Linked DNA regions of Thiorhodovibrio winogradskyi. The protein of the gene in region 1 interacts with the protein of each later gene in a pairwise test. Links are inferred from orthologs where the notes say so. Each region holds a gene or a part of one and is shown on either strand. Other genes may lie near its edges. The genes, in order: Thiowin_RS04770, mrcB and mtgA.

The links.
Region 2: the proteins of Thiowin_RS04770 (region 1) and mrcB interact in binary tests that used the Escherichia coli proteins (3 or more experiments, as listed by UniProt). The link is inferred for Thiorhodovibrio winogradskyi from one-to-one orthologs.
Region 3: the proteins of Thiowin_RS04770 (region 1) and mtgA interact in binary tests that used the Escherichia coli proteins (3 or more experiments, as listed by UniProt). The link is inferred for Thiorhodovibrio winogradskyi from one-to-one orthologs.

The regions. Positions count from the first base shown.
Region 1 is NZ_CP121472.1:1,071,552-1,074,702, forward strand. What follows is about bases 1-3,000. They hold Thiowin_RS04770 (peptidoglycan D,D-transpeptidase FtsI family protein), read left to right. Parts: upstream 1-603; coding sequence 604-2,397; downstream 2,398-3,000. Other genes in these bases: rsmH (16S rRNA (cytosine(1402)-N(4))-methyltransferase RsmH), read left to right, coding at 1-330; ftsL (cell division protein FtsL), read left to right, coding at 327-614; Thiowin_RS04775 (UDP-N-acetylmuramoyl-L-alanyl-D-glutamate--2,6-diaminopimelate ligase), read left to right, coding at 2,394-3,000. Also shown: more of Thiowin_RS04775, read left to right, coding at 3,001-3,151. UniProt on the Escherichia coli protein: Essential cell division protein that catalyzes cross-linking of the peptidoglycan cell wall at the division septum. Required for localization of FtsN.
Region 2 is NZ_CP121472.1:3,407,860-3,411,122, forward strand. Bases 95-3,206 are described here. They hold mrcB (penicillin-binding protein 1B), read left to right. Parts: upstream 95-491; coding sequence 492-2,921; downstream 2,922-3,206. Other genes in these bases: Thiowin_RS15335 (ABC transporter permease), read left to right, coding at 95-431; Thiowin_RS15345 (tetratricopeptide repeat protein), read left to right, coding at 2,921-3,206. Outside these bases: more of Thiowin_RS15335, read left to right, coding at 1-94; more of Thiowin_RS15345, read left to right, coding at 3,207-3,263. UniProt on the Escherichia coli protein: Cell wall formation. Synthesis of cross-linked peptidoglycan from the lipid intermediates.
Region 3 is NZ_CP121472.1:4,783,412-4,786,513, reverse strand. What follows is about bases 140-3,090. They hold mtgA (monofunctional biosynthetic peptidoglycan transglycosylase), read left to right. Parts: upstream 140-1,229; coding sequence 1,230-1,952; downstream 1,953-3,090. Other genes in these bases: Thiowin_RS21990 (hypothetical protein), read right to left, coding at 1,984-3,063; Thiowin_RS22000 (AAA family ATPase), read right to left, coding at 140-876. In the rest of the region: more of Thiowin_RS22000, read right to left, coding at 1-139. UniProt on the Escherichia coli protein: Peptidoglycan polymerase that catalyzes glycan chain elongation from lipid-linked precursors. May play a role in peptidoglycan assembly during cell division in collaboration with other cell division proteins.

The DNA.
Region 1 (3,151 bases):
GCCACTCGAAGCTTTCAAGCACTGCGTATTGTCATTAATCAAGAGCTGGATGAACTGCGCGCCTGCCTGGCGGGTGTGACCGATCTGCTCGCCGCTGGCGGTCGGCTGGTGGTGATCAGCTTTCATTCACTTGAGGATCGGATCGTCAAACGCTTTATTCGCGATCAGGCGCGCGGGCCGGTGTTGCCCAAATCGGTGCCGGTGCGCGCTGCCGCCAGCAGTGGCCCGCTGCGGTCGGTTGGTAGCGCGCTGCGCCCAGGCGAGGCTGAACTCGCGCTCAATCCGCGTGCGCGCAGTGCCATCCTGCGGGTGGCGGAGCGGCGTTCATGACTCGCTCGAGCCAAGTTAGCCTGGCGTTGCTCATGGTCGCAGTGCTTGTTAGTGCCGTGTCCGTTTCTTACGTAAAGTATCTTACGCGCGCTGAGTTTGTGCGCTTGCAGGAGGCCCGTGCCGAACGCGATGCCCTGGATGTGGAGTGGGGGCGTCTGCGCCTTGAGGAAGCATCGCTGACCGCGCACTCGCGGCTCGAGGAACGCGCGCGCCAGGCACTCGGCATGCATCTGCCCCAGGCGGCGGATGTGCGGGTGCTGGAGGTGGTGACCCATGGCCACTAGGCTCGAGCGCGAAAAACGCGCCGAACGCTGGCAGAAGGCCTTGACGCAAAAGCCAAATTACTCGGCACGCCGGACGGTCCTCGTGCTTTGCCTGGGGGTCGCCTTCAGTGCCGTGCTGGCCAGCGCTTTCTATCGTCAGGTGTTGGAGACGGATTTTCTCAAGCATGAGGGCGATCTGCGCTCGGTGCGCGAGCGTGAGATTCCAGCCCGTCGCGGCATGGTCATGGATCGCCACGGAGAGCCGCTGGCAATCAGCACCGCCGTGGCTACCCTGAGTATCGATCCGCGCTCCCTGCTTGAACGGCCCCAGGCCATCGCGCCCCTGGCGCGGAGTCTGGAACTCGACCCAAAGGAACTCGGGCAGCGGCTTGATCGTTTTCATGCCAAAGCCTTCATGTACCTACGTCGTCGTGTCGAGCCGCGTCTGGCCGAGGCGGCCGAGGATGTCGTGCACCGCTATGACGTGCAGGGTTTTGGTGTCGAGACCGAGTATCGTCGTTTTTATCCCGGTGGTGAGGTCTTTGCCCATGTGCTGGGTTTCACCAATATCGACGATCAGGGTCAGGAGGGCATTGAATTGGCCTATGACCCGCGACTGCGTGCGATTCCCGGCAAGCGCCGGGTGATTCAGGACGGTCGCGGCCGGGTGGTGGAGGAGATCGAGCAGATTCGCCCGCCGCGCCATGGTGATGATTTGTTGCTGAGCCTGGATAGGCGGTTGCAGTTTTTGACCTACCGCGAACTCAAGCGCGCGGTCAGTGAGCATCAGGCCGTCGCCGGTACGGCTGTTCTGCTGGATGTTGATTCCGGCGAAGTGCTGGCGGCGGCCAGCCAGCCATCCTTCAATCCCAATGCGCCACGCTCTGAGTTGGCCGCGCAACGCCGCAATCGCGTCTTTACCGATCTGTTCGAGCCCGGTTCGACGGTCAAGCCCTTGGTCATTGCCATGGCTTTGGAAAATGGCGTCTTGAATCCAAACAGCATCGTGGATACCGGTCCAGGCTTTATGCAGGTCGGGCGCAATCGGGTGCGTGATGTGCGCAATTTTGGCCTGCTTAACACCACCAGCGTGCTGACCAAATCGAGCAATGTTGGCATTGTGAAAATCGCCCGGCAGATGGATCCCGCGCTGCTATGGCAACTCTATGATCGGATCGGCTTCGGGCAGCCGCTGCGCTGGGTTGGCGATGAGCAACCCTTCCCCGGCACTGGGTCTGGGTTCTTGCCGAATTTTGAGGGTTGGTCGGAATTCGAACATGCCACCCTGGCGTTCGGCTATGGACTTAATGTCACCACCATGCAACTGGCCAGTGCCTATGCGGTGCTGGCCGGCGATGGCGTCTTGCGACCCGCGACCCTGCTGCGGCGGGATCGCGGTAGCGAGGCGCGACGGGTGTTCTCCGCTCGCACCACGCGCGAGGTTCGCGCCATGATGGAAACCGTGGTCTCGGCCGAGGGCACGGCTCGAAGAGCCGCCGTGACAGGCTATCGCGTCGCGGGTAAGACGGGGACTGCCAAGAAAGCCGGCCCCCGCGGCTATGTCGATGGGCAGTACCAGGCGGTCTTTGCCGGCATGGCGCCCGCGAGCGATCCACGTTTCGTCATGGTGGTGATGATCGATGAGCCGGGTGGCAAGGACTACTACGGTGGTCTGGTCGCGGCACCGGTTTTTGCCAAGGTCATGGAAATGGCGTTGCGCCTCTACAACGTGCCTCCGGATGATCCAGCGGCCAGCCTCTTGCTGACAGCCGGCGCGGACGGCCGCGCGGGAGTGCCCAGATGATGGCGGCCCCCGCGCTTTCCGCCGGTGTCTGGCGGCTTGATGACTTGCTCGCGGGCTTCATCGCGCCTGGTATCGAGGTGCCGTCGGTACCGCTCGCGGGGCTTGCGCTCGACAGTCGCAAGGCCGGTCCGGGCGCCTTGTTTCTGGCCTGCCAGGGCGGGCAGGCGCATGGGCTCGATTTTGCCCGCGAACTGGCCGGTCGCGGACTTGGCGCCATTGCGGCTGAGCCCAGTGGCACTTGGCCTGCGGCAGCCATCAGCGCATTGGCCACTGAGCTTGATCTGCCAGTCATTCCGGTTGAGCAACTTGGCACCCGCGCGGGAGCCATAGCGGCGCGTTTCCATCATGACCCTAGCGTTGCGCTCGAGGTGATCGGCATCACCGGCACCAATGGTAAGACCAGTGTCAGCCATTTTGTCGCCCAGAGCCTGACGCCCGAGACGCGTTGTGCCGTTATTGGCACTCTTGGGCAAGGATTTCCCGGTGCCCTGTCTGGCACCGGCATGACCACGCCGGATGCGCTGAGTCTTCAGGCCATGCTGGCTGATCTGCGCCAGCAGGGCGCCGAGGCGGTGGCGATGGAGGTCTCCTCGCATGCGCTGGCGCAGCGGCGTGCCGATGCGGTGCATTTTGATTTCGCGCTGTTGACCAACCTGACCCGGGATCACCTCGACTATCACGACAGCATGGATGCCTATGCGGCGGCCAAGGCGCGACTCTTTGCCTTTCCGGACCTGCGCTGGGCCATCCTCAA
Region 2 (3,263 bases), 2.3 Mb from region 1 along the record:
TTCTGCGGGGTCTGAGTGTTGGCGTGGCGGTGACAATAGTCGCCTTTTTCTTTACCGATCTCGCTATCCATAGCTACGGGATTACCCTGCTAATTTTTCTGATGACGGCCATTCTGTTCGCCCTGGGTGGCTTTATAAATGCCGTTTTCGCGAACAGCTTCGATGATATTTCGATTATTCCAACCTTTGTGCTGACGCCCTTGACGTACTTGGGCGGGGTTTTTTATTCCATTGCTCTACTGCCAGCGTTTTGGCAGGATGTGTCCCTGCTCAATCCCATCCTCTACATGGTCAATGCGTTTCGCTACGGGCTCTTGGGGGTGAGCGATATTCCACTGTGGGTTGCATTTACCCTCGTCGCCTGCTGTATCGCCGTGATGACCTTCTTTAGCCTGGAATTGTTGCGCCATGGAATCGGTATCAAGAGCTGACTTGACGTCGGTCGCCTCTCGGCCTTGAGGTAAAGGCGCGGCGGTGGGATGATTCCCCTCATGAAAAAACCGCAACTCTCCCGCTTACTCTCCTGTTCGGCGCGCTCGAACCGCCCCACCGGCGCGCGCCTTCAAGGCGGCGGTCTCTGGGGCCTTGTGTTTGCTCTTGCCATCTTGTTCGCCCTTGGCGGCTTGAGCGTGCTTGGGCTATACGCGGTGCAGCTCGATGATATCGTGCGCTCCAAGTTCGAGGGCAAACGCTGGGCGCTGCCGGCGCGGGTGTATGCACGCCCGCTCGAGCTGTACCAGGGGCGAGCACTGTCGTCCGATGCACTGGTCGCGGAGCTCAAACGACTCAAATATTTGGTTGTGACAGAGGTTGATCGCCCTGGCACCTATCGGCGCGATGGTGATCGGGTGCGCGTTAATACCCAGGGCTTTCGGTTCTGGGATGGCGTCGAACGCTCGGCTCTGCTGGAAATCGCCTTTGCCGACGGCCAGGTCGCATCCATTACCACGCTTGACGAGGGGCCAAAAATCGCGCTGGTGCGATTCGAACCGGCCCTGATCGCAAGCATTTACCCCACGCATAACGAGGATCGGGTGTTGCTGCTGCGGGCGCAGTTACCTGATTTGCTGGTTAAGACACTGCTGGCGGTAGAGGACCGTAAGTTCTACCAACACCCTGGTATCGATCCAAAAGGTATACTTCGCGCCGCCTATAAAAACTTGATGGCTGGGCGCACCGTGGAAGGCGCCAGCACCCTAACCCAACAGTTGGTCAAGAATTTCTATCTCAATCAGCAGCGTACCCTCGAGCGGAAAATCAACGAGGCGCTGATGGCCATGCTGCTCGAGCTGCGCTACACCAAGGACGACATCCTGACCGCCTATGCCAACGAGGTCTATATGGGCCAGGACGGCAGCCGTGGCATCCATGGTTTCGGTCTTGCCAGTCGTTTTTATTTCGACCGCCCGCTCTCTGAACTCACAGTAGCCGATACCGCGCTCTTGATCGCCGTGCTCAAGGGGCCGACGGAATACAATCCGCGCCGCAATCCCGAGCGGGCGCTGGAACGGCGCAATCTGGTCATTGACATCATGGCGCACCATCAAGTAATTGCACGCACCGAGGCTGAACAGGCCAAGGCGGCACCGCTCGGACTGCGCGAGGGCGGTGCGCGACCGAGCGGCGACTACCCCGCTTTTGTACAACTGGTGCGACGTCAGCTGCAGCGCGATTATCGCGAAGAAGATTTGCGCTCGGAAGGGCTGAAGATCTTCACCACGCTCGATCCGCCGGTTCAGATCGCCGCCGAGCGGGCCATTCATGATCGTCTGCCCATGCTTGAAAAACAGCGCGGGTTTCGGGACGGCACACTGGAGTCAGCAGCCGTCGTGACCTCTGTTGCCCAGGGCGAGGTGTTGGCGCTGGTGGGCAGCCGTGATTCGGCGTTCGAGGGTTTCAATCGCGCCCTCGACGCGGTGCGCTCCATCGGCTCCGCGGTCAAGCCGGCGATTTATCTCGCGGCGCTTGAGCGGCCGGAGGAATATTCCCTGGTGACTTCGATTCCTGATCGGTCTGTTAGCCTGCGCATTGGCACCGATGTCTGGGAGCCGAAAAATTATGATCGTCGCGTTCATGGCGATGTACCCCTGTACCGCGCTCTGGCCAAGTCCTACAACCTGGCCGCGGTCAACCTAGGGCTGGAACTGGGGGTCGAAGAGATCGCGCAAACACTCAGGCGGCTCGGCGCCATGCGCCAGATCAACGCGGTTCCGGCGATCTTGCTGGGGTCTGTGTCCTTGGCTCCCATCGAACTCGCGCAGGTCTACCAGACCATCGCCGCTGGCGGTTTCCGCACGCCGCTGCGTGCCATTCGCGAGATCTTGGATTCCTCCGGGCGACCCTTGACGCGCTATCCGCTCGCCGTGGAACCCGTGGTGCGCGGCGACGCGGCTTTCATGACCCAATGGGCCATGCGTCAGGTGGTGGAACAGGGCACGGCCACCTGGCTCAAGCAACGCCTGCCCGAGGACTTGAGCGTGGCGGGCAAAACGGGTACCACCAACGATTTGCGTGACTCTTGGTTTGCCGGCTTTAGTGGCGATAAAGTGGCGGTTGTCTGGGTTGGGCGCGATAATAACCAGCCAACAGGGCTGACCGGCTCCAGCGGGGCGCTGCGTGTCTGGGGTGATCTCATGGCCAGCATCGACAATCAGCCTCTAAGCGATATTCCACCCGATGGTGTGATCATGGCGCAAGCTTGCGGCGGCGTCACTGTACCGGTCAATGAAGAGTTCGCCGCGGTAGCCGCTTGTCGCAGGCCGAGCGGAAGTGCAAGCAATGAGACAGTGGCCGATGCTGACATCAGTGAGAATTCTGCCAATGACGAGGCACAGCCGCCTCCAGAGCGGCGCAAGCCTGCATCCAATCGGGATGGGCGAGGCGCGCGTAATCTTTTTCTCAGCGATTTTTATGGTGACTGATGACTGAGCACAGACGATTCATCTCTCTTTTTTGTACCTCGGCCGCTTTTCTGGTCGCGGCGGGACTCAATGGCTGTGCCACCCCGCAACGCCAGGATCCTCCCGCTCCAATTGTGGATGCCCGACGTTCGCCGCCTACGCCCGCGGTTGAGCCCGCGGTTGAGAAGGAGGCGACCGAGGAGGACAAACAACCCGAGCCAACCCGCGTTTATGCCTACCAGCCGGTGACGGCGGGCCAGTCCGAGGAGGGAGTTTCTAACCCTTCCGGGGCAGCCGTCGGCGCTCAGGACGCCACAGCGAGCGACAATGCGGCAGATATCGCTGAGTCGTCCAGGCAACCTC
Region 3 (3,102 bases), 3.7 Mb from region 1 along the record:
GATGGTGGCGCGCGGGCTGGCACCATAGTCCACCAGGCGCGCCAGGTCGCTGTCGTAGGGGGCGGGGTCGCGGGTGGCCAGCACCAGTTGCACCAGATACTCTTCCAGGTTCTCAGCCATGTGCAGATCCATGGCCTGATCGCGCGCGGCCAACACCTGCGCCTGGCTGACCAGGGTCGCCGGTGGCGGTTCGCCATGGGCGCGCCCGCGCATTTCGGCGCGGGCGATGGCTAGAATCTGGCGCTCGGCACGCGGGTCCGGGTAATCCACCCGCACATGCATCAGAAAGCGATCCAGCTGCGCCTCGGGCAGCGGATAGGTGCCTTCCTGCTCGATGGGGTTTTGGGTCGCCATGACCAGAAAAGGTTCGGCCAGGCGATAGGTGCGCCCGCCGACGGTGATCTGGCGCTCGCCCATGGCCTCAAGCAGGGCCGACTGCACCTTGGCCGGTGCGCGGTTGACTTCATCGGCCAGCACCAGGTTGTGAAACAGCGGCCCGGGCTGGAACTGAAACTCGCCGGTTTCCGGACGGTAGATGTCAGTGCCGGTGAGATCGCCCGGGAGCAGATCGGGGGTGAACTGCACGCGTTGAAAATTGCCCTCAATGCGCGCGGCCAGCGCCTGAATGGCCGATGTCTTGGCCAGACCAGGCGCGCCCTCCACCAGTAGATGCCCGGAGGCGAGCAAGGCGATTAGCAGTCGCTCGATCAGCGCCTCTTGTCCGACGATGCGCGCGGAGAGTTGGGTGCGCAGTTCGGCGAAGGCGGCGGCGGTCTTGGCCACGGCCGCCGCCGGTGCTGCTGCTGGCGCCGTTGCAGCCACAGCGGCGGCTTGGGATGCCGGAGCGCTGGCCCTTGGTGTTTGAGTCGCTGTCATGCAAAATCTCCGTTCAGTATCCTGGTCCGGCGCACTGAGATCCATCTTTCCGCACGCGGCTCGCGCGAAGGCTCATGGTTCCGGTCATTCCGGTGCCCCCGAAAACCCGGTTGCTGGTTCACGGTAGCAGGCTTGTGGTCGCGCAACCAGTCCCGAGTCCCCAGCCCAGCTCAGGATCAAGACTGGGCTCAAGCCTAGGATCATCTGTTTTAACATGACCATGCGAAAAGATTACAGCCCGTTTAGGTGTTTCCCGTAGCATCATTTGCCACCATGCCGATGCCGAGTGGGCGCCTCCATTCGCCCCGACAAGTCGACCGTCGCTGGGTTATTCATTGTCGATCAGTTCGCGGATGAAAAGCACCTCCCTTTTCAGCCGCCTGGCGCGCGGGCTGGCGTTGCTGATCGCTTGCCTGCTGCTGCTCTCTATCCTGGCGGTCGGGGCCCTGCGTTGGGTTAATCCGCCCACCTCGGCCTTTATGCTGCAACATTGGTTTGCGGCGAGCCTGGCTAAGGGCGAGCCGCCCGGGTTTGAGCTGCATTATGAGTGGACCGATTGGGATGCCATCGCCCCGTCGCTCAAACTCGCGGTGATGGCGGCGGAGGACCAGCGCTATCCAAACCATCGCGGCTTCGACCTGATCGAACTCCAGGCCGCCTGGAAACGCTTTCGCCAAGGCGGGCGCCTGCGTGGTGCCAGCACCATCAGCCAGCAGACAGCCAAGAATCTGTTTTTGTGGGGCGGTCGGGATTATGTTCGCAAGGTGCTTGAGGTCTGGTTCACCCTGCTGTTGGAAACGCTGTTATCCAAAGAACGTATTCTGGAGCTCTACCTGAACATCGCCCAATTCAGCGCCGACACCTATGGCGTCGGTGCCGCGAGTTGGCGCTATTTTGACCGCCCGGCCGCGGTCATCAGCCCCGACCAGGCTGCGCGCATGGCCGCCGTTCTGCCCAACCCGCGAATGTATCGGCTCGATCAGCCATCAAACAAAGTGCGACAGCGCACGCGCTGGATCCGCCAGCAAATGCGCCAGCTTGGTGGCGAAGGCTACCTGCGTCGGCTCAATCCTTGATGAGCCACCAGGACCCCACGGCCATGTCTCATCAGTCTCCGATGTTACAGAGCGCCGGCAGCATGTTGTTTCCGGTCCAGGTCATGCTGATCGCATCGCAGGCGAGCGCGATATCGAGCCGCGCTTCCTCTGGAACCCTTCCGAAGGACAACTCCTTGGTGAAATTGCCGGTCATGGCGTTCATCTCCAGTTTGGTATCCTCACAGTCCCCCTGGAAACAAAGATTGCAGGCCATTTCTTCGTCGAGTTCCGGGCTTTTCCAGGGTTCGAGGACGGCGGGGGTCTTTTCGGCGTTTTGATTGACGGCGACTTCCAGGGAAATCATGTATTTTTCATGCGCATTGAAAAAACAGGACACCAGGAAGGTGACCCCGGGCGGGTTCTCGACCGTTAGCGCTGCCGTTGGCAACATATCCGTGCTGGCTTTTTCGCCCCAGAAGGTGTAGTTCGAGCCGTATCCAGCGGCTGCCGGGGCCGGGACTGCCCCGGTGAAGGTGCCGCGGGTTGCGGGCTCGATAGTGTACTCCTGGCCGTTCCATGACCAGATGACGGAGCGGTCGATCAGCAGATTGCGCATGCCGTTGCGATGGCTCTCGCCCAAAGTGAGTCCGGTTTGCAGAGTGCCGCTTTCCCCCCGGCCGCCACCCGCGCTGACCGAGAACAGGGGCTTAGACCTCCTGTCCGGATGGGTAGAAAAAATGCGTAAATCGCATCCAGCCATGCCGCACCACATGCGATCAAAGCGATAGACAAGCAGCGCATCGGTTTCGCCCGCGGGCGTGTTCTCACCGAGCCTGATGAGTGCGAAACCAACTTCATCGGGATTGTCGAAGGTGCCCAGGTCGATGTGCCCTCGCAGTGCGCCACCGAGTTCCGCGAAGCCGAACCAGTTGAAGGGTGCGCGACCTTCAAGATTCATCTTGCCTGAGTCTTCCAGGCATTTGCCAGCGTAGGCGTAGTGGCGATCATTGGCGTGCGTCGCGCACCAGCCATCGCCTTTGGGATAGCGGCACTCCGGATGGACGGATGCACTGCCGAGGCAGGCGGCGAAACTGTCAGATGCGCCAAGGCTGATCGCCAATGCGACGATGACAGAGATGAGGTTAGGCATGAGCATCTCCTTGTTTAGCGACAATTGCGCCGGCCTTGT